Regions from separate parts of the Nocardioides sp. Leaf285 genome, predicted to be linked through region 1. Evidence: predicted binding sites of a transcription regulator. Region 1 holds the regulator's gene; each other region holds the start of a gene.
The links. The regulator LexA, encoded in region 1, represses DNA repair genes until DNA is damaged. The targets are predictions, from matches to a motif close to TCGAACANNTGTTCGA.

Region 1 (7,061 bases):
GACGACCCGCCCGGTGAGGGTGGAGCGGAGGCCGTCGTCGACCGGGCGACCACCGCAGGGCCACGTGCTCGTCCCGCCGTTGCTGCAGTTGCGGTAGCGGGTGCTGGCGTTGACCAGCGTGACCTCGACGTAGGAGGTGCGGGCCGAGGAGAAGCCGACCCGGGTGGCGGCGTCACCGGCGCGGTCCAGCCGCAGGACCCGGGTCGAGGGCGTGCCGGAGGTGGGCACGACGGTGACGACCGCCGCGGAGCCCCGCGTCGGAGACGGCAGGTCGAGGGACAGCCGGAGCCGCCAGCCGCCCCCGAGGCCGGCACCCGGGGTGAAGCGCTGGCTGGCGCTGCTGAGGTGGTCGAGGTAGACCTGCTGGGCGCCCACGGAGCGCTTCGAGCCCGTCAGGGTCGTGCGCTTCCACAGGGGGGCCTTGGGGTAGGACTGCGCCCTGCCCTCGGCGTAGGCGCGGCCGGGGCGCAGGTTGGCGTCGGCGAAGCGGGCGAAGGACTCGCTCAGGGACACGTCGTGCTGGCGGCGCAGCACCTGCTCGACGGCCTGGGTGGAGTACTCGTCACGGTCGCCGGCGGCGGCGCCGGCGCGCTCCCAGATCTTGCGCACCAGCACGGGCAGTCCGCCGACCGCGGCGGGGTGGCGCTCGGTGAGGTGGCGGAAGAAGATCCAGTCGCCGTAGACCGCGAGGTCCTCGTCGCGGTCCATCGACTGCCGCGGGTGGGAGAGCGGGCTGTCGGCGAGGTACTGCACGTTGTCGTTCACCGAGTCGAAGAGCTCGTCCTCGGCCCAGGTGGCGGTGGCCTCGATGAGCCAGCCGTCCTCGCCGGCGTCGTAGGCGTACTGGACGGCGTGGAAGTACTCGTGCGCCGCGGTCACCTGGAGGTTCTCGGTCGGCAGGTTCGTGGGGAACTGCCCGGTGCGGTAGTCGTTGTCGAGCACGCAGTAGGCGGGCACGGCGCGCGCGTCGTCGGGCACGTCGTCGTCGGAGGTGCAGTAGCCGTAGAAGCTCATGCTGCCGACGTCGCCGAGGTAGACGTCGGTGCGGGCGTCGCCGCCCTTGGCGCCGTCGGGCAGCGGCGTGCGGTAGCCCGCGCCGGCGTAGGTGTCGTGCACGTCCTGGAGGGTCGAGAGGGCGAAGTCGACGTAGTCCGGGACGCCGTTGCCCGCACCACCGGCGCCCCCGCTCGCGTCCTTGGCCGGCACGTTGTTGCCCGAGGCGCCGCCGACGACGTAGTGCACGCACAGGTCGTCGGTGCAGACGCGCTGCACGGTGTCGCCCTCGTAGTCGAGGTAGCCGTCGCCGCGCCTGTCGGTCGGCCGGGCGAGGTAGGCCGCGGCCTCCGCGCGGTCGGCGGGGGAGAGGGCGTCCATGCTCAGCGCGAGGTCGCGCAGCGCCCCCGTGAGGTCGGCCTCGCCGGCCTGCGTGAGGGTCTGCTGGGCCTCCGCGGGGCTGGTCGCCGGGTCGACCAGCGTCTCGACCACTGCGAGGGCCGCGAGGGCGTGCTCGTCCGGCGTCTCGGTCCCGTCCGCACCGGGCAGCCCAGGGAGCCCAGGGAGCCCAGGGACCTCGGGCAGGTCGACCCGGGGGGCGGCGACGGCCGTGCCGGGCAGGGCCGAGACCGTCAGGGTCGAGACGGACAGGGCGCCCGCGAGGAGCAGGGCGGACAGGGGACGAAGGCGCACGTCGGGCACTCCAGTGGGTCGAGGGTTCCGGCTCTCGCTCCAGGCTCTCACGGGTCGCCGACACCCCGGGTGGGTGCGGCGGCGGGCTAGACGCTGCGCAGGACCGCGGTGACGACGCCCAGGATCGTGGCGTGGGTGCCGTCGATCGGGTCGTAGGCCTCGTTGTGCGGCAGCAGCCAGACCTGGCCGTTCTTGCGCTGCAGGGTCTTCACCGTCGCCTCGCCGTCGATGAGGGCGGCGACGATGGTGCCGTTGTCGGCGGTCTGCTCCTTGCGGATGACGACGTAGTCGCCGCTGCAGATCGCCGCGTCGATCATCGAGTCGCCCACGACCTCGAGCAGGAAGAGCTGCCCCTCGCCGACGAGCTGCTTGGGCAGGGGGAAGACGTCCTGCACCTGCTCCTCGGCCAGGATCGGGCCGCCGGCCGCGATCCGGCCGACGACCGGGACGTAGGTGGCGGCCGGCACGGAGTCGCCGACACCGGTCTCGTCGTAACCGCTCTCCTCGGCCGCCGAGATCGACCGGCGGGCGGCCATCACCTCGGGCAGGAAGACCTCCAGCGCCCGGGGCCGGTTGGGGTCGCGCTTGAGGAAGCCCTTCTCCTCGAGCACCTTGAGCTGATGGGCGACGCTCGAGGTGCTGGTGAGGCCGACCGCGTTGCCGATCTCGCGCATGCTCGGCGGGTAGCCGCGCTTCTCGATCGCGTCGCGGATGGTGGCCAGCACCCGCAGCTGCCGCGGGGTGAGGCCGGTGGCGTCGGGTGCACCGTCGGGCAGCTCGGTCACCGTGCCGTCCGCCGTGCCGTCGGTCGGGCCCTCCGTGGGACCGCCCCCGGTCCGCCCCCGGGTGTCCTTGGTCGCCATCGTCTGCCTCTCCGCTGGTCGGTGCCACCGATCGGTGTCGCTGGTCGCCCGGTCGGGCGACGTGCTCACCATGCCAGGAGGCCCCGAGGGTTTCAAACACCTGTTCGAACGGCGTGTCGGACCGTTCGCGACGCCCGAGGCCCGCGGGTTCGGGCCTCCGTGCCGGACGGGCGGTCGAACAGATGTTCGTCCGACCCCTTGTGCTGTTCGAACGCGTGATCTAACGTCGTACACATGTTCGATCGAACGTGTGGTCGATCCGGTGCCCGACGGCGGTCCTCCAGGACTGTCGGTGGTCACCACTAGACATCACCTCGTCCACCTCGAGCTCCACCCCACGGCTGACCGCCCCCTTCCCCAGGAGGTCCCCATGAGCACCACGATCCAGCACCCCGCCGCATCCCGTGTCGCCACGCACCACGTGCGGCTGACCCGGCGTGGGCGACTCGTGGTGTTCACGCTCTCGCTCCTGGCCATCCTCGCCGTCGGCGTGTGGTTGGCCGCCGGGTCGGTGGCCACCTCCCAGGCGCAGCCCACCGAGGTGATCGTGGTCGGCACCGGCGAGACGCTGTGGGACATCGCGGCCGACGTCGCCGACGACGGTGACGTGCGCTCGACGATCGCCGAGATCCAGCAGCTCAACGACCTCGACGGCGGCATGGTCGCCGCGGGCCAGCGTCTGCGCATCCCGCTGGCGTGACCTCGGGCGCCGTCGTCGGCGCCCCCATCGACATCACCGGTCGCTTCGACCCCGGCCGGTGAGCAGCGGGGAAGGTGCAGGAGGGCGGGCCCCACCGGGCCCGCCCTCCTCTGCCGTCCAGGGGTGCTGCCAGCCGGTCAGCGCGCCGCGCGGCGTCCGCCGGGCGGGCGCGGTGCGGTCGGCTCGAGGTCCTCGCCGTCGCCGTCCGGGGCGGCGCTGGTCGGTGTGCTGGTGATGCCGAGCTCGCGGAGCAGGCGTGCCACCAGCAGGAGGCCGACGAAGAGACACGCCACGGCCCCGACCGAGGCCAGGGCGAGGAACGCCCAGGAGCCGGAGTCGCCGTCGCGGGCAGCGGTGCCGAAGTCGATCGCGGCGTAGACGAGGTAGCCCCAGGCCACGACGGCCGCCGTCACGGCCAGGGCCAGCGCCAGCAGGCGCGGGCGCAGCTGGCGGGGCGCCCGGGTGCCCTTGCGCGAGCCCGCTCGCTTGCCCGCTGTCGCCACGGGCTCATTCTGTCCGATCGGCAGGGACTTCGCAGCGCGACACCACCATCGCGTCGCGCCCGTCGACCCGGAGCCCTGACCCGGTGCCCTGACCCGGTGGCTGGCACGGTGGGGGGCATGGAGGTCCTCCCCGACATTGTGGCCGCGGAGCCGGCGATCGTGTTCTGCGGCCTGGCCGGCGCCGACTCGACCCGCACCCGGGAGCACTACTACGACTCGCCCGGCAACTCCTTCTGGGAGTCGGTGCACCTGTCCGGTCTCTCGCCGCGTCGGTTGCGGCCGGAGGAGGACCGTGAGGTGGCCGCCCTCGGTCTCGGCCTCACCGACCTGGTCGGCCACTGGGACCCGCGGTGGGTCGAGATCGACGAGCTCGTCGCCAAGGTGGGGCGCTGGCGGCCCGACTGGCTGGCCTTCACCAGCAAGGGTGTCGCCCACGAGGCCGCGCGTGCGCTGGGTCGACGCGCGCACCCCCGACTCGGCGCCCACGATTGGTACGTCGGGACCGCGCAGGTCTTCGTGCTGCCCGGGACGAGCGGGGCCAACCATCGTCGGGACTACGACGGTCGGCCCACGCGCGTCGCGTGGTGGCGCGAGCTGGCCCAGCTGGCCGGTCGCGCCTGAGTCCTCAGTTGACGGTGAGCACCATCCGGAAGCGCGCGTCGCCGGCCATCATCCGGGCGTAGGCCTCGTTGGCCTGCTCCAGCGGCATGGTCTCGATCTGCGCCTCGACGCCGGTGAGGGCGCTGAAGTTCAGGGTGTCCTCGCTGTCGGCCGCGGTGCCCGAGGCGTGACCGGCCACGGAGCCGTTGATCGGGATGAGGGCGGCGGCCGGCACGGGGATGGGCTGCTCGGCCGCGCCGACCACGACCAGCTCGCCGTCGACGCCCAGACCGGGGATGGTGGAGGCGACGGCCTCGCCGTTGGTGACGGTGGAGAGCACGACGCGGGCGCCGCCGAGCTTGGCCAGCTCCTCGCCGGGGTCGGTGGCGGTGGAGTCGATGTAGGTGTGCGCGCCCAGGCCCAGGGCGAGGTCGGCCTTCTCGGTGCCGCGGGCGATGGCGGCGACGCGGAAGCCCATCTTGGCGGCGTACTGCACGCCGAGGTGGCCCAGGCCGCCGACGCCGAGCACGGCGACCAGGTCGCCGGGGCGCGCACCCGTGCGGCGCAGGCCGTTGTAGGTCGTGACGCCCGCGCACATCAGGGGGGCGGCGAGCTCGGGGGCGAGCTCCTCGGGCATGGCGGCCATGGCCGCGGCGGGCACCAGCACGTAGTCGGCGTAGCCGCCGTCGCGCTGGACACCGGGGATCTGGGTGTTCTCGCAGGCGATCAGTGCGCCCATCCGGCAGGGGCGGCACCAGCCGCAGGCTCCGCCGTACCAGCCGACGCCGACGCGCTGGCCCTCGCTCCAGCCCTGCACGCCCTCGCCCAGGCTGTGCACGGAGCCGGCGACCTCGTGGCCGGGCACCACGGGGAAGCTGACGCCGGGGTAGACGCCCTCGCGGGCGAACATGTCGCTGTGGCAGACGCCGCAGGCGGCGACCTTCACCACGGCCTCGCCGGGTCCCGGGGTCGGCACCGGGCGCTCCTCAAGGGTGAACTCCTGGCTCTTGGCCTTGACCACCATGGCTCGCATCGTCTCGCTCATGGCACGGACGCTAGGCCGAGCGGGGCACCGACCGGCTCACCCCATGCGGCAGGACGGGGAGCCCCGTCGAGCCCGTGGAGCCGCGACACGCCCGGACCGCGGTCGGTACGGACCACCGTGCGGCCGCCCTCGCACCCCGCTGACCTGCGGGTTTGGCGGAGCCCCCGACGCGACTCGGCGGGACACGCCGGACAGGTTGCGCGGTGTGCGCGACGGGCGTACGGTTCCCCTACATCTAGTACTTACACGGATGTAGTTATCCACATCTAGTGCACAGCGCCGGGGTGGATGGTTCACAACAGGCCCGGTGTTCTCCACATGACCGGCCGCTTTATCCACAGCTCCTGGCCACCCGACGAGGGTGTCACAGGCGCGCCGCCACGCTCCCGCAGCCGTCCCGCACCGTCCGTTCGACCCGTCCGAGAGGAGACCTGTCGTGCACTGCCCGTTCTGCCACCACGCCGACACCAAGGTCCTCGACTCGCGGGTCGGCGACGACGGCGGCTCGGTGCGCCGGCGTCGGCAGTGCCTGGCGTGCAGGGAGCGGTTCACCACCGTCGAGCTCATGCCGCTCGCCGTGGTGAAGCGCTCCGGCGCGACCGAGCCGTTCCACCGCGAGAAGGCCGTCGCCGGTGCCCGCAAGGCCTGCAAGGGCCGGCCGGTCACCGAGGACGACCTGGCCTGCCTCGGCCAGGCCGTCGAGGACGCCCTGCGCGGCCTCGGCCAGGCCGAGGTGCCCGCCCACGAGGTTGGGCTGGCCATCCTCGCGCCGCTGCGGGAGCTCGACGAGGTGGCCTACCTCCGCTTCGCCAGCGTCTACAAGGCCTTCGAGTCCGCCGAGGACTTCGAGGCGGAGATCGCCCAGCTGCGCACCCACCGCGCCGAGCAGCTCACCGAGCTGGTCGAGGGGCGCGACCCCCAGCCCACCACGGGCTGACCCAGACCGCCCGGCAGGCAGTGGGGAAGCTGCCTGCCGGGCGCACCACCTCCTCCCCACCGGACCGACCCCCACGCCGGTCCGCCCCCCGAGTGTCGGTGGTCAGCGCGACCATCGACACGAGCCCGACCACGCACCACACGACCAGCACGCGACACAGCCAATACGCGACACAGCCAATACGCGACACAGCCAGCACGCGACACAGGGAGAGCAGCACATGACGGAGACGATGAGTGGGGCCCAGACCGGCGCCTCGGCGGCGGGCAAGGGCCTGACCTTCGAGCGCACGTTCAGCACCGCCGGCGTGCACCCCTACGACGAGATCACCTGGGAGCGCCGCGACGTCGTCCAGACCAACTGGAAGACCGGTGCCACCGTCTTCGAGCAGAAGAACGTGGAGTTCCCCGACTTCTGGTCGGTCAACGCCTCCACGATCGTCACCACCAAGTACTTCCGCGGCGCCGTCGGCTCCGACACCCGCGAGCAGAGCCTGCGCGAGCTCGTCGACCGGGTCGTGAAGACCTACCGCAAGGGCGGCGAGGACAACGGCTACTTCGCTTCCCCGGCCGACGCCGAGGTCTTCGAGCACGAGCTGACCTGGCTGCTGGTGCACCAGTACTTCTCGTTCAACTCCCCGGTGTGGTTCAACGTCGGCACGCCCTCCCCGCAGCAGGTCTCGGCCTGCTTCATCCTCTCGGTCGACGACTCCATGGACTCGATCCTG
Region 2 (7,061 bases), on a different contig from region 1:
GGCAGCGGGGTCGGCGGTCAGTCCGCCGTGCACCGGACCGGGCTGCACCACCGTGCTCTTGGGTGCCTTGAGGAACCCGAAGCGCTGTCCCACCGGGTGTCGCGAGGCCGCACCCCCGCGCTCGTCCCCGGCGCTGACGGCCTCGGCGAAGCGCAGCGAGGCGCAGACCTGGTCGACGTCGAGCCCCGCGCTGAAGGCGGTCAGGCGCTCGCGGTCGCAGTGCCACGCCGTGCCCAGGAAGTCGCCGGCCTGGCAGTAGAGCACCACGCCCACGTTGAGGAACTCCTCGCGGTCGGCGCGCGGCACGCAGCGCAGCACGACGTACTGGTAGGCCATCAGCGGGCGCGTCGGGGTGCCGGCGGAACCGGCCGGCACGCCGCTCACGCGTCGGCCCCCGGCAGCCACTGGCGGGTGCCGAGCCGGGCGGTGAGGAAGGCGACGTACGCCGCGCGCAGCGCCGCGGGTGTCTCGGCGCCGGGCACGGGCTGGAGCCAGGCGTCGGGCACGCGCTCGAGCACGCCGGGCAGGACCTCGGGCGTCAGCACCTCGCTGATCGCCGCGTCGACGGCGCCGAGGCCGCCGACGTGGGCGCCGAGCACGTGGTCGGAGACGTCCCAGCGCTGGGCGGCGAAGCGGGCCGGGTCGGTGACGCCGCCGCCCCAGGCGTGGTGGAAGTACAGCGAGGCGCCGTGGTCGATGACCCAGAGGTCGTCGTGCCAGACCAGGAGGTTGGGGTTGCGCCAGCTGCGGTCGACGTTGGCGCAGAACGCGTCGAGCCACAGCACCCGGGCCGCCTCCTCGGCCACCGCCGCCGCGCCGCCGCCCGGCGTCGTGGCCGCCCGCTCGCCGTCGTAGCCGAAGGAGCCGGGCAGGAAGTCGACTCCCAGGTTGAGCCCCACCGACGCGACCAGCAGGTCCTGGACCTCCTCGTCGGCCTCGTAGCGCGCGATCTCCGCGTCGAGCTCGAGAGCGACCAGCCGCGGGGTGCGCAGCCCGACCAGACGGGCCAGCTCGGCGACCACGACCTCGGCGACCAGGACGCGCACGCCCTGGCCCGCGCCGCGGAACTTGCACACGTAGGTGCCCAGGTCGTCGGCCTCCACGATCCCCGGCAGGCTGCCGCCCTCGCGCAGCGGGGTGACGTAGCGCGTGACGGCCACGGTGGGCAGCGGGCCGTCGTCTACGGCGCGGTCGGCGGCACCGGACGGGTGGTCGGGGCTCACGCCGCGCTCCCCTCCGGGCCGGGGTCGGGATCCGGGTCGGCCTCGTGCAGCAGGCGCCGTCGCTGCTCCGCGACGTCGTAGCGCGCCGGGGGCCAGGTGGGCGCGAGGCCCTCCAGGGCGTCGAGGAGCAGGCGCCCGACCGCGAGGTTGCGATACCACTTGCGGTCGCTGGGCACGACGTGCCACGGGGCGACCTCGGTGTTGGTGCGCTCCAGGGCCGTCTCGTAGGCAGCGCGGTAGGCCGGCCAGAGCTGGCGGTCGTCGATGTCCCCGGGGGTGAACTTCCAGTGCTTGTCGGGTCGGTCGAGGCGCTCCAGCAGCCGCTCGCGCTGGGTGTCGGCGCTGATGTGGAGCATGCACTTGACCACGGTCGTGCCAGCGGCCAGCAGGTCGGCCTCGAAGTCGTTGATGGCGGCGTAGCGACGCTCGACCTCCTCGAGGGGGGCCAGGCCCCTGACCCGTGCGGCGAGGACGTCCTCGTAATGGGAGCGGTCGAAGACGCCGATCAGCCCCGGGCCGGGCAGCGCGCGACGGATGCGCCACAGGAAGTCGTGCTCCCGCTCCTGCGCCGTGGGGGCCTTGAAGGACGTGATCCGCAACCCCTGGGGGTCGACGAGCCCCAGGGTGTGCCGCAGGACCCCGCCCTTGCCCGAGGTGTCCATGCCCTGCAGCACCAGCAGGACGCTGCGGGGGTGCTCCGTGGTGTGCTCGGAGAAGAGCCGCTCCTGCAGCTCGCCCAGCCGCGGGCCGAGCTCGGCCAGCGCGACCTTGCCGGCGGTCTTGCCGTGCGCGAAGTCGGGCGTGGCGTCGGTGGGCAGGCTGCGCAGGTCCACCGGGCCCGTCGGCAGCCGCAGCAGCGAGGCGCTCACGCGTCGACCACGGTGGAGCGGGTCACCAGCGGCGGCTGCGTGGACCACGGGAAGTTGATCCAGCGCGTCGTGCGGCGCCAGGCGTAGTCGGGCTTCACCACGCTCTGCGGCTTCTCGTAGACCACCGCCGAGCGGGCCTCGGCCACGTGGTCGGCGCAGAAGGCCAGCACCGACTCCAGGGTCCGTCCGCTGTCGGCGACGTCGTCGGCGATGAGCACCTTGAGGCCCGACAGGTCGACGGCCGCAGGCGTGGGGGGCAGCATGATCGGCACGTCGAGGCGCTGGTCGACGCCGGTGTAGAACTCGACGTTGACCGCCGAGAGGTTCTTGACGTCGAGGGCGTAGCCCAACCCCATGGCCAGGCCCAGACCGCCCCGGGCGATGGCCAGCACGAGGTCGGGCTCGTAGCCGTCGTCGACCACCTGCTGGGCCAGGTCGCGCACCGCGGTGCCGAAGAGGTCGTAGGTCAGGATCTCGCGCTCGTCGGCCACCCGGTCATTGTGGCGGGAGGCCGGCCGCAGCGTCGAGCGGGGGGCGTGGCGAGGGCGGGCGGGGCGCGTTCCTCGACCACGGTGTGGCGAGTAGGTGGTTCCAGACGCTCGCTGGCGGTCGCTCCTCAACCACCGGTGGCTAGTGGGCTCGCTCCTCAACCACCGTCGCGTCAGTCGAGGGGGTCGGGCTCGTCGCGACCGGAGGCGGCGAGCTCCTGCTTGACCACGGAGAAGGCCAGGCCCGAGCCGTAGCCCTTGCGCGCCAGCATGCCGACGAGACGGCGGGTCGCGGTGACGTCGTCGACGCGCGAGAGCGAGCGCAGCTTCTTGCGCACCAGCTCTCGCGCGGCCTGCTCCTCGTCGTCGGGGTCGATCTCGTCGAGGACCGTGCGGGCGACCTCGTCGTCGACGCCCTTGCGTCGCAGCTCCTGGCTCAGGGCGCGGCGTGCCAGGGACTTGCTGCCACCCCCGCCGGCGCCGCGGGAGGAGACCCAGAGCCGCGCGAAGGCCTCGTCGTCGATGAGGCCGACCTCCTCGAAGCGGTCGAGGAGCGCCGTGGCGATCTCGTCGGGCACCTCGCGCTGCGCGAGCTTGTCGCCGAGCTCCTTGCGGCTGCGGGCACGGCCCGTGAGCTGGTCGAGCAGGATCGTGCGGGCCACCGACTCCGGGTCGGCCTCGGGCCCCAGCGCGGCGCGGTCGGGGGGCGGCTGACCCGCCGACGAGCGGCTGCGACCCTGCCGCCGGCCCTCGGACCCGCCGCGGGCCCGGGAGCCCCTGCGACCCGAGGACCTCGCCTCCCCGAACGGACGCGAGGCCCCGTCGGCCCCGGCCGCGTCATCGGGCCCGCCGGACCGCGCGGTCCGCTCGGCGCGCTGGGTCCAGGCGTCGACGCCCGCCGAGACGTCGCCACGCCAGGACGAGGAGACCGCCGGCTCACCGAGGTCGGACTCGGTCGCGTCGACCCCGGCCCACGACGGGGCGGGCCGGGGGTCGACGTCGCGGTCGACCGGTCGCTGCGACCGGGTCACGATCAGAAGTCGTCGACGCCGACCGGGTCACCGGGCAGCGAGACCTCGGCGTCGACGGTGGGGCCGACCCCGAGCTTCTCGAGGATCTTCTTCTCCAGCTCGTTGGCCAGGTCGGGGTTGTCGCGCAGGAAGGTGCGGGCGTTCTCCTTGCCCTGGCCCAGCTGGTCGCCGTCGTAGGTGTACCAGGCGCCGGCCTTGCGGACCAGGCCCGCCTCGACGCCGACGTCGATCAGGCCACCCTCGCGGCTGATGCCCTTGCCGTACATGATGTCGAACTCGGCCTGCTTGAAGGGCGGGGCGACCTTGTTCTTGACGACCTTGACGCGGGTGCGGTTGCCGACCATGTCGGTGCCGTCCTTCAGCGTCTCGATGCGGCGCACGTCGAGGCGCACCGAGGAGTAGAACTTCAGCGCGCGACCACCGGTCGTGGTCTCCGGTGAGCCGAACATGACGCCGATCTTCTCGCGCAGCTGGTTGATGAAGATCGCGGTGGTCTTGGAGTTGTTGAGCGCACCGGTCATCTTGCGCAGCGCCTGGCTCATCAGGCGGGCCTGGAGGCCGACGTGGCTGTCGCCCATCTCGCCCTCGATCTCGGCGCGGGGCACGAGCGCGGCCACGGAGTCGATGACGATCAGGTCGAGCGCGCCCGAGCGGATCAGCATGTCGGCGATCTCGAGGGCCTGCTCACCGGAGTCGGGCTGGGAGACCAGCAGGGCGTCGGTGTCGACGCCGAGGGCCTTGGCGTAGTCGGGGTCGAGGGCGTGCTCGGCGTCGATGAAGGCGACGATGCCGCCGTTGCGCTGGGCGCTGGCCACCGCGTGGAGGGCGACCGTCGTCTTTCCGGAGGACTCCGGGCCGTAGATCTCCACCACGCGACCGCGCGGCAGGCCGCCGAGGCCGAGGGCGACGTCGAGGGCGATCGACCCGGTGGGGATCACCTCGAGGGGCGCGCGGGTCTCGTCGCCGAGGCGCATCACCGAGCCCTTGCCGAACTGCTTCTCGATCGAGGCGAGCGCTACGTCGAGGGCCTTGTCGCGGTCTCCAGCCATGATGTCTCCGTCCTGGGGCGGAGGGCGCTCGGCCCTCCACGGTGTGGTCTGTGGTGTCGTGCAACGTCTGTGCCGGGAACGCTAGAGGAGCCCGCCGACAGTCGGGGAACGGTGACCCGGGACTGTGGAGAACGCCGATCTGCGCGCCGTCCCCTGCACGGTAGCCCGAACACGTGTTCGACCCCAGTCGACACGCCGCGCCGCGGCGGAGCCCGGTCGACGCCGTGCTCGTCGGACCGACGGTCAGGAGAGCGGGGCGGGGGCCGGGAGCACCGCGTCGAGCGGCCCGGGGCCGTCGACGGGCAGCACGACCCGGAAGCGGCAGCCGGTCGGCCGGTCCCCCTGGTCGACTCCCTGCTCGGTGACGTCCTCGGCGTGCACGGTGCCGCGGTGGGCCTCCACGATGCCCTTGACGATGGCCAGGCCCAGCCCGGCCCCACGACCGGTGACGTCGTCAGGGGTGCGCGAGGGCTCGGCCTGCCAGGCCACGTCGAAGACCCGGGCGAGGTCGACGGCCCCGATGCCGCCGCAGCCGTCGGTCACGACGAGCTCCACGCAGTCGCCCCCCGCACCGCCCCCCGCACCGCCCCCCGCACCGCCCCCCGCGCCGTCCCCCGCGGCGGCGCGCACCCCGGCGGCGTGGCCCGTGCCCTCGACGTGCACCGTGCCCCCGGGCGGGGTGTGGCGCACGGCGTTCATCACCAGGTTGGAGACCACGCGCGAGAGCCCCGAGGGGTCGGCGACGAGCTCGAGACCGCCGGGCACCGCTCCCCCGAGCCTGACGCCACGGGCCCGCGCCACCGGGTCGGCGGCGGCGATCGCGTCGCTGACGACGTCGCCCAGCACCACGGCCTCGGGGGCCAGCCGCAGCACGCCGGCGTGGATGCGGGAGAGCTCGAAGAGGTCGTCGACCATGCGGACCATGCGGTCGACCTCGACCCGGATCTGGCGGTGGTAGCGCTCGGGGTCGGGGGTCATGCCGTCCTCGAGCGCCTCGGTCATCGCCCGCATGCCGGCCAACGGGGTGCGCAGGTCGTGGGAGACCCAGGAGACCAGCTCGCGGCGCGAGTCCTCCAGGCGCGCCTCGCGCCCACGGGCCTCCTCGAGCCGGGCGTGCGCGGTGGCGAGCTCCTCGGACAGCGCGCGGAACTCCGAGGGCCCGCGGGCCCCGCCGACGTACGGCGAGCCGGAGCCCACCCGCCGCACCTCCTCGCGCAGCGACAGCGACCAGCGGGTGATCGCCCGCGAGAGGGCGAGCGCGACCGCCAGCGCGACCACCGTGGCGGCGCCGGCCACGAGCGTGACGACCTCGACGTCGTCGTCGCTGATGAACATGCGCTGGGAGGCCGCGAGCACCCCGGCGAGCACCGCGGCCACCGGCACGACCGCGGCGAGGCCGAGCTGCCAGCGGATCGACAGCCGGCGCACGAGCCAGGCCAGCAGCAGCCCGACGACGCCCACGACGACGGCCGCGACCGCCGCCACGAGGACGACCTGCGCCTGCTCGTCGTTCACGACGCCTCCCACCGGTAGCCCACGCCCCACACCGTCAGCAGCCGCCGTGGGTGGGTGGGGTCCTGCTCGACCTTCTCGCGCAGGCGGCGCACGTGCACGGTCACGGTGGAGCGGTCGCCGACCGACCAGCCCCACACCTCCTGCAGCAGGTCGTCGCGGTTGACCGCGACGCCGGGGTGGCTGAGGAACCACCACAGCAGGTCGAACTCCCGGGCGGTCAGGGCCAGCTCGCGGCCCGCCCGGGTGACCGTGTGACGTGCGGCGTCGACCTCGAGGTCGCCGTCGACCACGACCCGCGGACCGACGACCTCGGCCGGCTCCGACGTACGCCGGAGCACCGAGTCGACCCGCAGGGCCAGCTCGCGCGGGCTGAAGGGCTTGCTGACGTAGTCGTCGGCGCCGTGCTCGAGGCCGGCGACACGGTCGCCCTCCTCGCCGAGGGCGGTGAGCATCACCACCGGCACGTCGCCGCCGCGCCGCAGCCGACGGCACACCTCGAGCCCGTCGATCCCGGGCAGCATCAGGTCGAGCACCACGAGGTCGGCCGGGCGGGAGCCCATCAGCTCCAGCGCCGCCTCGCCGTCGCCGGCCTCGACGACCTCGTGGCCGTGGGCGCGCAGGTAGGACACGACGACCTCGCGGACGGTGAGGTCGTCGTCGACGACGAGCACGAGGGCCACGCTCAGCGACCGGTGGGGCCGGGTTGGTCGGACGGGTCGGACGGGCGGGACGGGTCGGCCGTGACCGGGCCGGCGGCGTGCTGCGCGCGTCGCCGCAGCAGGCCGGTCACGACGACCCCGAGCAGCACGAGCCCGGCGACGGCGAGCCAGCCGGCGGTGTAGTCGCGGTCGAGCAGCGTGGGGTTGTCGGCGCGCTCGCCGAAGCG
Region 3 (7,061 bases), on a different contig from region 1:
GCTGGCCACCGGGGGTGGTGGCGCCGGGCACCTGCGTGCCGGGGTCGGTGCTCACCTGGCCGGTCGCGCCGCAGGCGGTGCCGAGCAGCGGGGAGCACGCGACGAGACGGAAGCGGAGCTGGGCCGTGCGCTGCACGGTCTCCTCGAGGTCGCTCTGGTCCTCGCCGGGGATCTCGACGGTGATGTTGCCGCTCGAGGTCGTGACCTCGCCCTCGGAGACGCCGGAGCCGTTGACGCGGTCGTCGATGATCTGGCGGGCCTCCTCCAGGTTCTCCTGCGAGGGGTCGCCGTCGGGGATCAGGACGATGCGGGTGCCGCCCTGGAGGTCCAGGCCCAGGGCCGGCTTCCAGGTGCCGGCCAGCGCGGTGAGCCCGTAGAGGATCGCCACGCCGAGGAAGAACACCACCAGGGTGCGGCCCGGACGGGTCGAGGGGCGCGCCACGTCAGCGCTCCTCGGTCTCGGCGCGGCCCTCGCCGAGGGCCGGCCCGTCGGTCGGGTCCTCGAGCGGGTCGTGGGCGGGGATGATCGAGCCGATCGCCCCTCGCACCACGCGGATCACGACGCCGTCGGCGATCTCGACCCCGACGTGCTCGTCGGTGATCTCGCGGACCTCGCCGAAGACGCCCGAGGTCAGCATCACCCGGTCGCCGACGGTGAGGGAGCCCTGCATGCGCACGAGCTCCTTCTGGCGCCGGGTCTGCGGCCGGATGATCAGCAGCCAGAACACCAGCGCGATCAGGATGATCGGCAGCAGGTTGACGAGCGTCGACACGACAAGACCTCTCGAGCAGGGAGTGGGTGCAGGGCCGCGGGACCCCGGAGGAGTCCCGGGGGCGACCGACGGCAAAGTGTAGCCGTGGCCCAGGCCACGTCGTGCACCACCGTGCCCGGCGGGGCGCGCACCGCCACACCCTCTCGGACCAGGTCGTGCGGGCCCGGCGCGCGGCGGCGGCGTGGCCACGCGGCGCGCGACCGCTCAGTCGTCGAAGAGCGCCGTGTCGGCCACCGCGGCGGGTGCGGCCAGGCCGAGGTGGTGCCAGGCCGCGCGGGTGGCGATGCGCCCGCGGGGGGTCCGGGCCAGGAAGCCGTTGCGCACCAGGAAGGGCTCGGCGACCTCCTCGACGGTCTCGCGCTCCTCCCCCACGGCCACGGCGAGGGTGGAGACCCCCACGGGGCCGCCGCCGAAGCGGCGGCACAGCGCGTCGAGCACGGCCCGGTCGAGCCGGTCGAGGCCGAGCTCGTCGACCTCGTAGAGATCGAGCGCCGCGCGCGCCACGTCGAGGGTGACGACGCCGTCGGCGCGGACCTGCGCGAAGTCGCGCACCCGGCGCAGCAGGCGGTTGGCGATGCGCGGGGTGCCGCGCGAGCGCGAGGCGATCTCGCTGGAGCCGTCGGGGCGCAGCTCGACCCCGAGCAGGCCCGCCGAGCGGTGCACGATGCGGTCGAGCTCGTGGGGCTCGTAGTACTCGAGGTGGGCGGTGAAGCCGAAGCGGTCACGCAGCGGGCCGGGCAGCAGCCCGGCACGGGTGGTCGCGCCGACGAGGGTGAAGGGCGGGATCTCGAGCGGGATGGCGGTGGCGCCGGGCCCCTTGCCGATGACGACGTCGACGCGGAAGTCCTCCATCGCCATGTAGAGCATCTCCTCCGCCGGGCGCGACATCCGATGGATCTCGTCGACGAAGAGGACCTCGCCCTCGTTCATCCCCGACAGGATCGCGGCCAGGTCGCCGGCGTGGGTGATGGCCGGGCCGCTGGTCAGGCGCAGCGGTGCGGTCATCTCGTGGGCGATGATCATGGCCAGCGTGGTCTTGCCGAGACCCGGCGGGCCCGACAGCAGCACGTGGTCGGGCGAGCGCCCGCGCATCCGCGCCGCCTCCAGCACCAGGCCCAGCTGGTCGCGCACCCGGGCCTGCCCGACGACCTCGTCGAGGCTGCGCGGTCGCAGCGCGGCCTCGACCGCACGCTCGTCGCCCTCGGCCTCGGCGGCGGTCAGGGACCCGAAGTAGGCGTCCTCGGCGGCCGCGAGGTCCTCCTCGCGCACGTCAGGCCCTGCTCAGCGAGCGCAGCGCAGCGCGCAGGAGCGCCGCGACGTCGGGCACCGGCCCCGCCTCGGGGGCCACGGCGTCAACGGCCTTCTCGGCGTCCTTCGCCGACCAGCCCAGACCGACCAGACCGGTCGCCACCTGCTCACGCCACGGCTCGGCCGAGGCGGCGGCCGGCGCCGAGCGACCGCCGACGGGCGCGCCGAGGCGGTCCTTGAGCTCCAGGATGATCCGCTGCGCGCCCTTCTGCCCGATGCCGGGCACGCGCGTGAGGGTCTTGACGTCCTCGGCCGAGACTGCGCGGCGCAGGTCGTCGGGCGCGAGCACGGCCAGCACCGCCTGGGCCAGCTTGGGACCGACGCCGGAGGCGGTCTGCACGAGTTCGAAGCAGGCCTTCTCGTCGTCGTCGAGGAAGCCGAAGAGCGTCAGGGAGTCCTCGCGCACCACCATGCTGGTGGGCAGGGTCGCCGGCTGCCCCACGCGCAGCGACGCCAGGGTGCCGGGGGCGCAGAGCAGCTCGAGCCCCACGCCGCCCACCTCGAGGACGGCGCTGGACAGGCCCACCGTGGCCACCTGGCCGTGCACGAACGCGATCACCTGCTGCTCCTCCCGGCCGCGACCTCGGCGGCCTGCTCCAACGCGCGCCTGCGCGCCTGCTGCTGGACGGCCCGCTGGGCCCTGACCTGGGCGTCGACCTGCGCCTGCCGGTGGGCGCGCGCGCCGCTGGCCCCGACGGCGGCGTCGATGCGCTGCTGGGCCCCGCCGCGCCAGATGTGGGTGATGGCCAGGGCCAGGGCGTCGGCCGCGTCGGCCGGCTTCGGCGGCGCGTCGAGGCGCAGGATCCGGGTCACCATCGCCCCGACCTGCTGCTTGTCGGCGCGACCGTTGCCCGAGACCGCGGCCTTGACCTCGCTGGGGGTGTGCAGCGCGATCGGCAGCCCGCGTCGCGCCGCGCACACCATGGCGATCCCGCTGGCCTGCGCCGTGCCCATCACCGTGCTCACGTCGGAGCGGGCGAAGACCCGCTCCACCGCGACGGCGTCGGGTGAGAACTCGTCGAGCCAGGCGTCCACGCCCTTCTCGATGGTGACCAGGCGCTCCGCGACCGGCAGGTGCGAGGAGGTCCGCACCACGTTGACGTCGACGAGGGTCAGCGGGCGGCCCACCGACCCCTCCACCACCCCGAGGCCGCAGCGGGTCAGGCCGGGGTCGATCCCGAGCACCCGCATCGCGCCTCCTGGTCCTCGCACCGGGCCTCGGTGGGCCGGCGTCGTGTCGAACATGTGTTCGCAGGCAACGCTACCCACCACGACCGGCCTGGGCCGCGGCGACACGCGGGCCGGGGCCCAGCCTCGGGAGCAGCCTCGGGAGCGGCCTCGGGTCAGGCGTCCTCGAGCTGGGCCATGACGTCGTCGGCCACGTCGAAGTTGGCGTAGAGGTTCTGCACGTCGTCGAGGTCCTCCAGGACGTCGACGAGGCGGAACATCTTGGCCGCGGCGTCCTTGTCGAGCGCGACCTGCATGTCGGGCACGAAGGAGGCGTCGGCGGAGTCGTAGTCGATGCCGGCGCTCTGCAGCGCGGTGCGCACCGCCACCAGGTCGGTGGGCTCGGAGACGACCTCGAAGGCCTCCCCCAGGTCGTTGACGGCGTCGGCGCCGGCCTCGAGGGTCGCCTCGAGCACGTCGTCCTCGGAGACGGTCTTCCCCTCCTGCTGCGCGGGCACCACGACGACGCCCTTGCGGTGGAAGAGGAAGGACACCGAGCCCGGGTCGGCCAGCGAGCCGCCGTTGCGGGTCATGGCGGTGCGGACCTCCATGGCGGCGCGGTTCTTGTTGTCGGTGAGGCACTCGATGAGCATCGCGACGCCGGAGGGGCCGTAGCCCTCGTACATGATCGTCTGGTAGTCGGCGCCGCCGGTCTCCGCACCGGAGCCGCGCTTGACCGCGCGGTCGATGTTGTCGTTGGGCACCGAGGACTTCTTGGCCTTCTGGATGGCGTCGTAGAGCGTCGGGTTGCCGGTGGGGTCACCGCCGCCCATGCGGGCCGCGACCTCGATGTTCTTGATCAGCTTGGCGAACATCTTGCCGCGCTTGGCGTCGATCGCGGCCTTCTTGTGCTTGGTGGTCGCCCACTTGGAGTGCCCCGACATGCGTTCCCTCTTCCCGTCCGTCCACGCCCTGCTCCCGGCGCACCGGGGCGGTCGTGCTTGTCGAAGTGCTGCGCCGGCCGGTCAGCGCTCCCGGACCAGGTCGAGGAACAACCCATGGATGCGGGTGTCCTCGCCGACCTCGGGGTGGAACGAGGTGGCCATGAGCGGGCCCTGCCGGACCGCGACGATCCTACCCACGGCCGGACCGTGCGCCACACGCGCGAGCACCTCGACGTCGTCGTCGACGGCCTCGACCCAGGGCGCGCGGATGAAGACGGCGTGCACCGGGGAGTCGAGGCCGGCCACGTCGAGCGGGCCCTCGAAGGAGTCGACCTGGCGCCCGAAGGCGTTGCGGCGCACCGTGACGTGCAGCCCGCCGAGGGTCTCCTGCCCGGGCGCGGCGTCCTCGACGCGGTCGGCCAGCATGATCATCCCCGCGCAGGTGCCGAGCACCGGCAGGCCCTCGGCGATCCGCTCGCGCAGCGGTCCGAGCAGGTCGAAGACCCTCGCCAGGCGGATCATCGTGGTCGACTCGCCGCCCGGCACGACCAGCGCGTCGACGGCGGCCAGCTCCGCCGCGCGGCGTACGCCGGTCGCCTCGGCCCCCAGCGCCCGCAGCGCGCGGACGTGGTCGACGACGTCGCCCTGGAGGGCGAGGACTCCGATGCGGGGTGACGGCACCGGGCGATCGTAGGGCCGGGCCCGGATCCCCGCGCGGGCAGGTGGGAGCGCGCGGGGCGGGTCAGGTGGTGGAGAAGGTGCTGGTCGCGGTGGTCGCGTTGCCGGCGGCGTCGACGGCACGGACGGTGAGGGTGAAGGCCGCCGCGCCGAACGTGTTGGGGTAGGCGGTCTCGGGCGAGCCCGGCACCCGCCAGGCCGTGCCGCCGACCAGCGTGGCCGGCTGCTGGCCGAGCAGGCAGGTGGCCGAGGCCCACGCCGACCCGTTCCAGCACACCGTGCTCGCACCCAGGCCCGTGCCGCTGCGCCGCTCCAGGCGGTAGGTGACCGCGGTGGTGGCGACGTTGTCCGACGTGGAGCCGCAGGCCACCCCGCCCGCCGGGCAGCCGGCGGCGACCTTGGTCGAGAACGAGCTGGACGAGGAGGACGTGCCGGTGGTCGGGAAGCCCACGGCGAGCGCGGGGGCGACGGTGTCGGAGGAGCCGGCCACCGGCACCGCGACCCGGTCCGACTCCTTGCTCCAGGCGGCGCCGACGGTGGCGACGAGGGAGTAGTACGTGGTGGCGAGCAGCGGCGCGCCCGCGTCGGAGCAGGTCGTGGTGGGCGCCGTGGTGGCGCAGGCCTGCACGCTGGTGCCGCCCGTGGCCGCGCTCCAGCGCAGCACCCGGTAGGTGCCGGCCGTGCCGGTGCCCGCCGGTGTGGCCGCCCAGCTCAGGGTCACCGCTCCCGCCAGCGAGCGGGCGCCCACGGGCGCTCCGGGCTTGGCGATCGCCCCACTGGTGAGCTCCCCGCTGGTCGCGGCGGCCGAGTCGGAGAAGGCGGCCAGGGTCGTGGGGGTCCTCGACCCGAGGGTCGTGCCGACACCCAGCCCCAGCAGGAGCGCGAGCACCACGAGCGCTGCGCGGCTCACGCGGCGACCTGGGTGGCGGCGAGCGCGACGGAGACGGTGCTCGGGGTGGTCTTGGACTGGAAGGTGTCGGCGGTCTCGAAGGGGAGGCTCACCTTCACGCACAGCGTCAGGGAGGCGGCGACGTCGAGCCGGGTCGCCGTGGTGGGCGACAGCGGCGTGCCGCCGGAGCACCCCTCGGTGCGGGGGTAGGTCGCGTCGTCGCCGGTCTGCGTCGACCCGGCGAGCACCTCGACCACCAGCGGCGTGGCCAGGTCGCCCGCCTTGGTGGCGCTGGCGCGGAAGGTGAAGGGCGCGTCGCCGGCGTTGCGCACGGTGAGCGTCGCGGCGACGCTCTCGCCCGGCACCATCGTGGCGAGCGCGAGGTTGGTGGCGGCGTAGGCGGTGGGGTTGCCCTGGGCGCCGTCGACGGTGAGGTCGAGGCGCCCCGTGGTGAAGGAGCCGCTGGCCACGGTGTCGGTGTCGCTCCAGAAGGCGAAGGTGCCCTGGCTGCCGGCGCCCAGCACCAGTCCCCCGGCCAGTGCCAGTGCCGCCCAGCCCTTGGTGGCCCGGCCGCGCCGCGGCACCACCGCCCGACGGCGGCCCGTGGGGCGGGTGAGCGCGGGCCGGGACGGCCGCTGGGTCCTGCGGTGCTCAGCCACGGAGCACCACCGTGTCGTCGCGGAAGCCGTTGACGTCCTGGGTCAGGCGGAGCTCGAGGGACACGCGCGATCCCCGGCCCTGGGTGCGGTTGCCGGCGGTGTAGGCCAGGGCGGCGACGACCCGCACGTGCACCAGCCGGCCCGGGCGCAGGTGGTAGGCGAGCACGACCGGGGCGGTGCGCCGCAGCGACCCCTCCACCCGGGCGAGGCTCCGCGTGAGGTCGCGGCTGGGAGCACCGCGACGCGCACGACCCGCCACCCGCACGCTGAACCGGTCTGCGCTCAGCAGCGGCCTCGCGCCGCGCGAGGCCACGGTGAGGGTCAGGTCGGCCGGCGCCGGGCCGTCGTTGCGCACCCAGAAGTCCCCCGCGCGCCGCTCCCCCGGCACCCAGCGGGCCCCGCGACCCCACACGGGGCCGTCCCAGGCCGAGGTGAAGGCGCGGTCGCGCGACACGGCGAGGTACGACGACACGTCGGTGTCGCGCAGCGCCGACTCCTCGGCCCGGCTCGCACCCGCCCCGGGCGGCCCGGCTGCCGGGCGCATCGCGACGGTGCTCACCGGCAGCGCGACCAGGACGGCGGCGACGAGCACCGTGCGGAGGCGACGGGCGTGCGACACGGTGGCTCCTCTCCTGGGTCGGTC
Region 4 (7,061 bases), on a different contig from region 1:
AGGTGCCCGAGGAGGTCGTGGCCCGCATCGCCGCCCACGACGGTGACGCGGTCTCGATGCGCGCCGAGGGCATCGCCGCCGCGGCCGAGCTGTGCGAGGAGCTGCTCGAGGGCGGCGCGCCGGGGCTGCACTTCTACACGCTGAACCGCTCGCGGGCCACGCTGGAGATCTTCGAGAAGCTCGACGTCAGCGTCTGACCCTGACCCCGTCGGCGGGCCCGACCACCTGGGCCACCAGCGCCGCCGAGAGTCCCACGAAGGGCAGCCCCGCGCCCGGTGTGGCGTGGGCGCCCGCGGTGACGAGCCCGGCGACGGGGGTGTCGGGGCCCAGGCGGCGGCGTACGGTCGAGCGGCCCTGCCAGAGCACGCCGAGCGGCGAGCCGCCCCACTCCTGCACCAGCTCGCGGGGTGTGAGGTCGATCCGCGTGACGACGTGGGGCCGGACGTCGATGCCGGCCCGCGCCAGCGCGACGAGCACGTCCTCGGCGAGCCGGCCGCGACCGTGGATCGTCCAGGCGGCGCCACCGTCCGGGGCCGTGCCTCCCGGCCTGACCACGATCACGGGGTCTCCGTGGAGCACGACCTCGTGCGGGAGGTCGGGCAGGTCCGTCGCGGCCCGCAGGCCGACGTGGCACACGGTCGGGGGGATGGCCGGCATGGTGCGCTCGACCAGCCGGGCGAGGGCGGGCATGCGCCGTGGGTCGACGGCGAGCACGACGACGTCGGCGTCGACCTCGCCCTGGTCGGTGCGGACCGCGACGGCGCGGCCCCCGCGCACCACCACGTCGCGCACCTCGCAGCCCAGGTCGACCTCGACCCGACGGGTGGCCAGCCGCGCGGTCAGCGCCGTCGTGACCTGGTGCAGGCCGCCGGGCACGGTCCAGGCGCCGAAGCGCTGCTCGAGGTAGGACACCACCCCGGCCCAGGCCGGCACGTTGCGCAGGTCGTGCCCGTCGGCCGTGAAGGGGTGGCCCGCGACCAGGCGCAGCCGCTCGTCGCGGAAGGTGCGGCGCAGGCGCTTGTGGAGGGTCTCGCGGGAGTCGAGCCGTGCGGCGACCTCGCGGGGCAGGGCCCCACGCTGCCAGGGCACCTCGAGGTAGCCGCGGCGCAGCACCTCCCAGTCGTCGGTGAACGACGCCGTCCAGTCGGCCCACTGCCGACCCAGCCCGGGGGAGAGCGCGTCGAAGGCCGCGACCTGGGGCGCGCGGGTGGCGGGGAGCCGCAGCACGGTGCGGTCCTCGAAGCGGTGCTCGCGCACGAGGTCGAGCGGCTCCAGGTCGAGCTCGCGCTCCAGCGGACGGCCCGACTTGCGGAAGAGGTCGCGCAGCACCGCCGGCACGAGGGTGGAGGTGGGCCCGGCGTCCCAGGTGAAGCCGTCCTGCTCGCGGGCCGCGAGGGCGCCGCCGAGGGCGGTCGAGCGCTCGAGGAGCCGCACCTCGTGGCCCAGCTTGGCCAGCCGGACGGCGGCGGCCATCCCGCCGAAGCCCCCACCGACCACCACCACCCGCGACATGCCCGGAGCCTAGGGCGTCGAGGGGCCGGGCCGGCGCGCAGGACCAGCGCCGCGGGAGGGCGTCGGTGCCGTGAGGAGACCCTCCACCGGGTCGCCGACCGCGATGGGACCCGAGGACAGCGCCCGCAGCACCGACCCGCCCCGGCGACGCAGCGCCGCGGCACCGCCCGGGCCCATGCTGCGCTCCATCAGGGCGCACGGGGCCGCCACCCGCACCACCTCCAGCTCGACCCCGCCCACGCTGACCCGCGCGCCCGGGTCGGTCGGCACCGTGCCGTGGCTCACGGTGACGGTGCGCCGCGTCGCCGAGGCCGGCACCGGGGAGCCCAGGGCCTCGGCGGCCTCGAGCAGGGCGTCGGCGGACTGGAGGGTGACGTGGCGGTGACGGATGCCGTGCCAGCGGTCGCCGACCACGCCTGCGCCCGCCTCGACCTCGACGCACCGGCGGGGCTCCATCGGGGCGTGCCGCTCCGGCGCGACCCAGAGCTCGGTGACGCGGGGCACGGCGTCGGCGTCGGCGTCGGCGTCGGAGGTCGTGGAGCCCGTGGCGGTCGGGGCGGTGCTCGACGACCCCGGGGACGGGTCGGGAGAGGTCACGGCGCCGGCTCGACCTCGACCGGGGTGCCGCCGGTGAGGCGCAGCAGCTCGTCGTGGGTGGTGCTGAAGACCGCCGCGGGGTGGCCGGCGGCCGCCCACACCACCGGGTGGCGGCGCAGCCAGGAGTCGACGTACGTCGGCACCGGCGCGGGGTGCCCGACCGGGGAGACCCCGCCGATCACCTGGCCGGTGTGGGCCCGCACGAACTCCGGGGTGGCCCGGCGCAGGGCGGCGACGCCCACGACGGCGGCGACGTGGGCGGTGTCGACGCGGTGCGCCCCCGAGGTGAGCACCAGCACCGGGGAGCCGCCGGCGTCGAAGAGCAGGCTGTTGGCGATGGCGCCCACCTCGCAGCCCAGCGCCTCGGCGGCCAGGGCCGCGGTGTGGACGGCGTCGGGCAGCACGACGACCTCGCCCGTGCCGCCCCGCTCGCGGTGGGCCGCCCGGAAGCGGGCGATGCCGGGGTGCTCCTCGCTCATGGTGCGACCCTAGGCGGTGACGCCGACAGCCGTGGTGCGGTCGTCCGGTCGGGGCGGGTCGTGCCGGCGGCGCGCCGCGCGCAGGGAGGGTGTGGTGCGCGTCGCCCCCGCGGCGCCCGCCCCGCGTGGTGGTGCGGGACGTCCTCCACCTCGTCTGGGACCATGGCCCGGACAGGACGGCTCGAGACGGAGGAACACAGCATGATGCGGCAGCAGCCCAGGTCGTTGACGGTGGCGATGGCGCTGCTCGGGCTGCTGGTGGCCGTGGGTGCCGTCACCGTCGCGCTCACCGCCCTCATGCGCGACACGCTGATCCTGAACTGGGCCGAGGGGCACCGCTCGGCGCGGGAGATCCTGGAGACCCGGGGCCTGGACTACCTCAAGTCCAACGAGCCGATCGTGATCCCGCAGTTCTTCCCCGTGGCCGCCGTGCTCTTCGTGGTGCTCGCCATGCTCATCGCCGTGCTCGTCGTCTTCCTGCGCGACTCCCACAACTGGGCGCGGGTCAGCCTGACCGTGCTGGTCGTGATGATCGCGGTGGCCACCATCGGTGGCATCCGGATCGACCCGCCCGCCGTCTTCGTGGCCATCTCCTACCTCGCCCTCGCCCTCGACATCGGTCTGCTCGTGGCCCTGTGGCACCGCGACACCAACACCTACATGCGCGGTGTCGAGGAGGCCCCCGCGGCCCTCTGAGCCGCCCGGCCCCACCCCGCCCCGCCCCCCCCGCCCGCCCCGCCCGGCCCACCCCGCGAGGCTCCCGGTCCCACCCCGCCCGGCCCACCCCGCGAGGCTCCCGGTCCCACCCCGCCCGGCCCCGCCAGGCCCGCCGCGGTCGGGCCCGCTCCGCCCAGCCCGGCCCAGCCTGGCTCCCGGTCCCACCCCGCCCGGCCCCGCCAGGCCCGCCGCGGTCGGGCCTGCTCCGCCCAGCCCGGCCCAGCCTGGCCCGGCCCAGTCCCGCAGGCCTCGTCGGCCCCTTGGGCCCCAGCTGTCGGCCCGGACCCGCACCTGTCGGCCTGCGCGTGGGCCGACAGGTGCGGGTGTCACCAGCCGACCGGTGAATCCCGCCAGGGCCGGCCGCAGCCCTCCGCGACCAGGCGGCCCCGGGGGCGCTCGGGCGACCCTTGACGCACTGTCCGTGGCGGGCGGTATGGTTCACCCGTGTTCGAATACATGTTCGAACACTGCCGACGGGGGCGACCTCGACCCCCGTCCCCGTCGGCGCTCGATCCCGGGTGGCTCCGCCGGAGCGGGGCCTCGTCGGGAGCAGGTCAGGGGGTCGCACGTGGGGTCGACGACCAGGTGAGGTGGACCATGACAGACGACATCCAGCAGCACGCCCCGCGTGGGGCCGAGGTGGAGGCGTGAGCGCGCCGCGGGCGTCGGTGGCCCCGCCCAACCCCTACGCCCTCCCCGCGACCACCCACTCCTACCTCCTGCGGGCCGCGGAGTCGCTCCAGGAGGCCGTCGTGGCCACCGAGGTGCCGGCGCGCTACGCGCTGGCCCACGTCGCCGCGCTCCGCTCGGCGGCCGCGCTGCTCTCGGCGCGGGCCCAGCCGGCGCCGGCGCGGCGTCGACCGCAGAAGAACGCCTGGGTGCTGCTGGCCGAGGTGGCGCCGGAGCTGGCGGAGTGGGCGACCTTCTTCGCAGCGGGGGCCTCGAAGCGCGCCGCCGCGGAGGCGGGGTCGCGGCGCGCGGTCAGCGAGCGCGAGGCCGACGACCTCGTCCGCGATGCCGACCGGTTCCTGGGTGTGGTGGAGCAGGCCCTGGGCCTGGTCCCGCACGCGCCCTCGGCCGAGCGCATCAGCCGCGCCGGCTGAGCCCTCCGCCCCCCTTCGACCGGCCGCCCGGCCGCGCGGCGAGGGCGGTGACACGGCTCGGGGCGGGGCCTCGTCGGTCCGGGTGGCTGGATGGTCGGGGTTGAGTCCATGACGAGGGGTTCCCCGGTCGCGCCGGGCGGTGAGGATCGCCCAGGCTCGACCGGGGGCCGCTGTGGCCCCGCCCGCCCCGACGCCCGCACGGGTGTCCCAGTGATCGGAGTCCCGCGCATGCGGCTTCTCGGGCCGCGCCGCACGGCGCAGCTGGTGTCCCTCCTCCTCGTCCCGGCCACCCTCACGGTGGCCCCCGCCCTCGCGCCCGCCGCCCTCCTCGGCGCGCCCGAGGGATCGACGGCCGGCTCGACGGCCGGCTCGATGGTCGGGTCGGTCCTGCCGGGGGCGGCCAACGCGGCGACGCCGGTGAGCGTCGCCACCGCGCGCACCGTGCAGGACGGCTCCACGGCCACGGTGCGTGGCTACGTCGTGGGTCAGCCCACCGCCACCAGCACCGTGGTGACCTCGGGGTTCCCCGACGACTACGCCCTCGCCCTGGCCGACGCGCCGGGGGAGACCGCCACGTCGCGGATGGTCTACGTGCAGGTGCCGAGCGCCTTCCGCGCGTCCTGGGGGCTGCGGTCCAACCCCGCGCTGATGGGGCGCCGCATCGACGTGACCGGCACGCTCGGCGCCTACTTCTCGGCCCCCGGCGTGCGCAACGCCACCGCCTTCGCCCTCGCCGACGGCGGCGGGGGCACCACCCCGCCCACGAGCGGGGGCACCGACGACTACGACAGCACCTACTACGCCGGTGCCGTCGGCAAGACGGGCTCGGCGCTGGAGACGTCGCTGCACACGATCGTCTCGCGCGGTGTCGCGCGGCTCACCTACGACGAGGTCTGGGCCGCCCTGCGCGAGACCGACCAGGATCCCGCCGACGCGAGCCGCGTGATCGAGCTCTACACCGGCGAGAGCCGCCCCGAGACCGACAACGGTGGCGGCGTCGAGCAGTGGAACCGCGAGCACGTCTGGGCCAAGAGCCACGGCGACTTCGGCACGGCCACGGGCCCCGGCACCGACCTGCACCACCTGCGCCCGGCCGACGTGACGGTCAACTCCGCTCGCGGCAACCTCGACTTCGACGAGGGCGGCTCGCAGAACGCCGAGGCTCCGGGCAACTACGCCGACGGCGACTCCTGGGAGCCGCGCGACGCCGACAAGGGCGACGTGGCGCGGATGATCTTCTTCATGTCCGTGCGCTACGAGGGCGGCGACGGCTTCCCCGACCTCGAGGTCAACGACCGGGTCGCCAACGGCACCGCCCCGCTGCACGGCAAGCTGTCGACGCTCCTGCGGTGGAACGCCGAGGACCCGCCGTCGGCCTTCGAGATGCGCCGCAACGACGTCATCTACGAGCGCTTCCAGTTCAACCGCAACCCCTTCATCGACCACCCGGAGTGGGCCGACGCCATCTGGTGACCCGCGCCGGCGGCCGCGGTCGGTGGCGGTGACGAGCGGCCACGGTGCCTGGCGGGTGGCGGTGCGCGACGGGTGGCGGTGACCTGCGACGCGTCGTAGGGTGGAGGGTGTCGAACAGACGTTCGACACACGACGTCCCCGGCGGCCGCAGCACCTGCCACCGGGTCGAGCCCCAGGGAGTCCGCCCCCGTGCCAGGTGATCGACCCCAGCGCGTCCCCACCGCCGCCCCCGTCGCCGCGTCCCTCGCCGGGGGCGGCCCGGCGACGCGGGCGCGGGCCCGACCGCTCGTCGGTCCCCTAGGGTGGGCGCCATGGCAGCAAGCGAGCGCCCTCCCGCCCGGCCCGACGAGCGGTCCCAGGAGCGGCCCAGCGAGCGGCGGGCGGCGGCGCGCACGGCCGTCGTCTGGGCGGCCCTGCAGGAAGCGCTCGGCGCGGGAGGGGCGGGCCGACCGCTCGACGTGCTCGACATCGGCGGCGGCACGGGCGGCCTGGCCGTGCGGGTCGCCGAGCTCGGCCACCGGGTGTCCGTCGTCGACCCCAGCCCCGATGCCCTCGCCTCGCTGGCGCGGCGCGCGCGGGAGCGGGGCGTCGAGGTGTCGGGCCAGCAGGGCGACCTGTCGACCCTGGCCGAGGTGGTGGGCCCCGCCAGCGCCGACGTCGTGCTGTGCCACGGGGTGCTCGAGGTGGTCGACGACCCGGCGGCCGCGCTGGCCAGCCTGCGAGCGGCGATGCGCCCCGAGGCCACCCTCAGCCTGCTCGTCGCCCAGCACCACGCCGCCGTCGTCGCCCGGGCCATGGCCGGACACTTCGGGCAGGCGCTGGCGATGCTCGACGCGCCGAGCGGCGCACCGGTCGCCGGCGGACGCGCCCGCTCGGGGCGACGCTTCACCCGTGACGAGCTCGAGGGGCTGCTGGGCGGCGCGGGGCTCGAGGTGCTCTCGGTGGACGGCGTGCGCGTCTTCGCCGACCTCGTGCCCGGGTCGCTGCTCGACCTCGAGCCCGGCGCCAGTGCCGCGCTGGTCGAGCTCGAGCGGGCCGTCGCACGCCGCTCGGAGTACCTCCCCCTCGCGACGCAGCTGCACGTGCTCGCCCGCTAGCGACCGGCCGGCACCCGCCGGCCGACGCCCTCGCACCCCTGGGCCGCGGGGGGACCGGTGGTGACCGACCGGGGGGTGGCGGG

Region 2: a site for LexA is predicted at 4,826-4,841, ahead of recA (recombinase RecA). Genes of this name have one in related genera too.
Region 3: a site for LexA is predicted at 3,319-3,334, ahead of ruvC (crossover junction endodeoxyribonuclease RuvC). Genes of this name have one in related genera too.
Region 4: a site for LexA is predicted at 3,754-3,769, ahead of ASF47_RS03055 (SAV_6107 family HEPN domain-containing protein). Genes of this name have one in related genera too.

Annotation. Positions count from the first base shown of each region.
Region 1 is NZ_LMNH01000006.1:69,159-76,219, forward strand. Features, by position in the region: gene ASF47_RS19765 (MXAN_6640 family putative metalloprotease) at 1-1,686, opposite strand, end outside; gene lexA (transcriptional repressor LexA) at 1,773-2,549, opposite strand; gene ASF47_RS21520 (LysM peptidoglycan-binding domain-containing protein) at 2,920-3,249, shown strand; gene ASF47_RS19780 (hypothetical protein) at 3,387-3,752, opposite strand; gene ASF47_RS19785 (mismatch-specific DNA-glycosylase) at 3,870-4,373, shown strand; gene ASF47_RS19790 (alcohol dehydrogenase catalytic domain-containing protein) at 4,378-5,397, opposite strand; gene nrdR (transcriptional regulator NrdR) at 5,834-6,334, shown strand; gene ASF47_RS19800 (vitamin B12-dependent ribonucleotide reductase) at 6,555-7,061, shown strand, end outside.
Region 2 is NZ_LMNH01000001.1:989,866-996,926, reverse strand. Features, by position in the region: gene ASF47_RS04560 (DUF3037 domain-containing protein) at 1-384, opposite strand, end outside; gene ASF47_RS04555 (HipA family kinase) at 381-1,223, opposite strand; gene ASF47_RS04550 (PPK2 family polyphosphate kinase) at 1,220-2,092, opposite strand; gene ASF47_RS04545 (phosphoribosyltransferase) at 2,089-2,583, opposite strand; gene ASF47_RS20540 (regulatory protein RecX) at 2,754-3,611, opposite strand; gene recA (recombinase RecA) at 3,614-4,660, opposite strand; gene ASF47_RS04530 (sensor histidine kinase) at 4,904-6,175, opposite strand; gene ASF47_RS04525 (response regulator transcription factor) at 6,172-6,855, opposite strand; gene ASF47_RS04520 (hypothetical protein) at 6,858-7,061, opposite strand, start outside.
Region 3 is NZ_LMNH01000001.1:1,029,848-1,036,908, reverse strand. Features, by position in the region: gene secD (protein translocase subunit SecD) at 1-442, opposite strand, end outside; gene yajC (preprotein translocase subunit YajC) at 444-773, opposite strand; gene ruvB (Holliday junction branch migration DNA helicase RuvB) at 978-1,994, opposite strand; gene ruvA (Holliday junction branch migration protein RuvA) at 2,044-2,640, opposite strand; gene ruvC (crossover junction endodeoxyribonuclease RuvC) at 2,637-3,272, opposite strand; gene ASF47_RS04770 (YebC/PmpR family DNA-binding transcriptional regulator) at 3,425-4,192, opposite strand; gene pdxT (pyridoxal 5'-phosphate synthase glutaminase subunit PdxT) at 4,274-4,873, opposite strand; gene ASF47_RS04760 (hypothetical protein) at 4,935-5,780, opposite strand; gene ASF47_RS04755 (TasA family protein) at 5,777-6,418, opposite strand; gene ASF47_RS04750 (hypothetical protein) at 6,411-7,037, opposite strand.
Region 4 is NZ_LMNH01000001.1:644,204-651,264, forward strand. Features, by position in the region: gene metF (methylenetetrahydrofolate reductase [NAD(P)H]) at 1-197, shown strand, start outside; gene ASF47_RS03035 (phytoene desaturase family protein) at 187-1,512, opposite strand; gene ASF47_RS21630 (MOSC domain-containing protein) at 1,522-2,109, opposite strand; gene ASF47_RS03045 (YbaK/EbsC family protein) at 2,106-2,588, opposite strand; gene ASF47_RS03050 (hypothetical protein) at 2,790-3,284, shown strand; gene ASF47_RS03055 (SAV_6107 family HEPN domain-containing protein) at 3,953-4,408, shown strand; gene ASF47_RS03060 (endonuclease) at 4,673-5,881, shown strand; gene ASF47_RS03065 (methyltransferase) at 6,193-6,978, shown strand.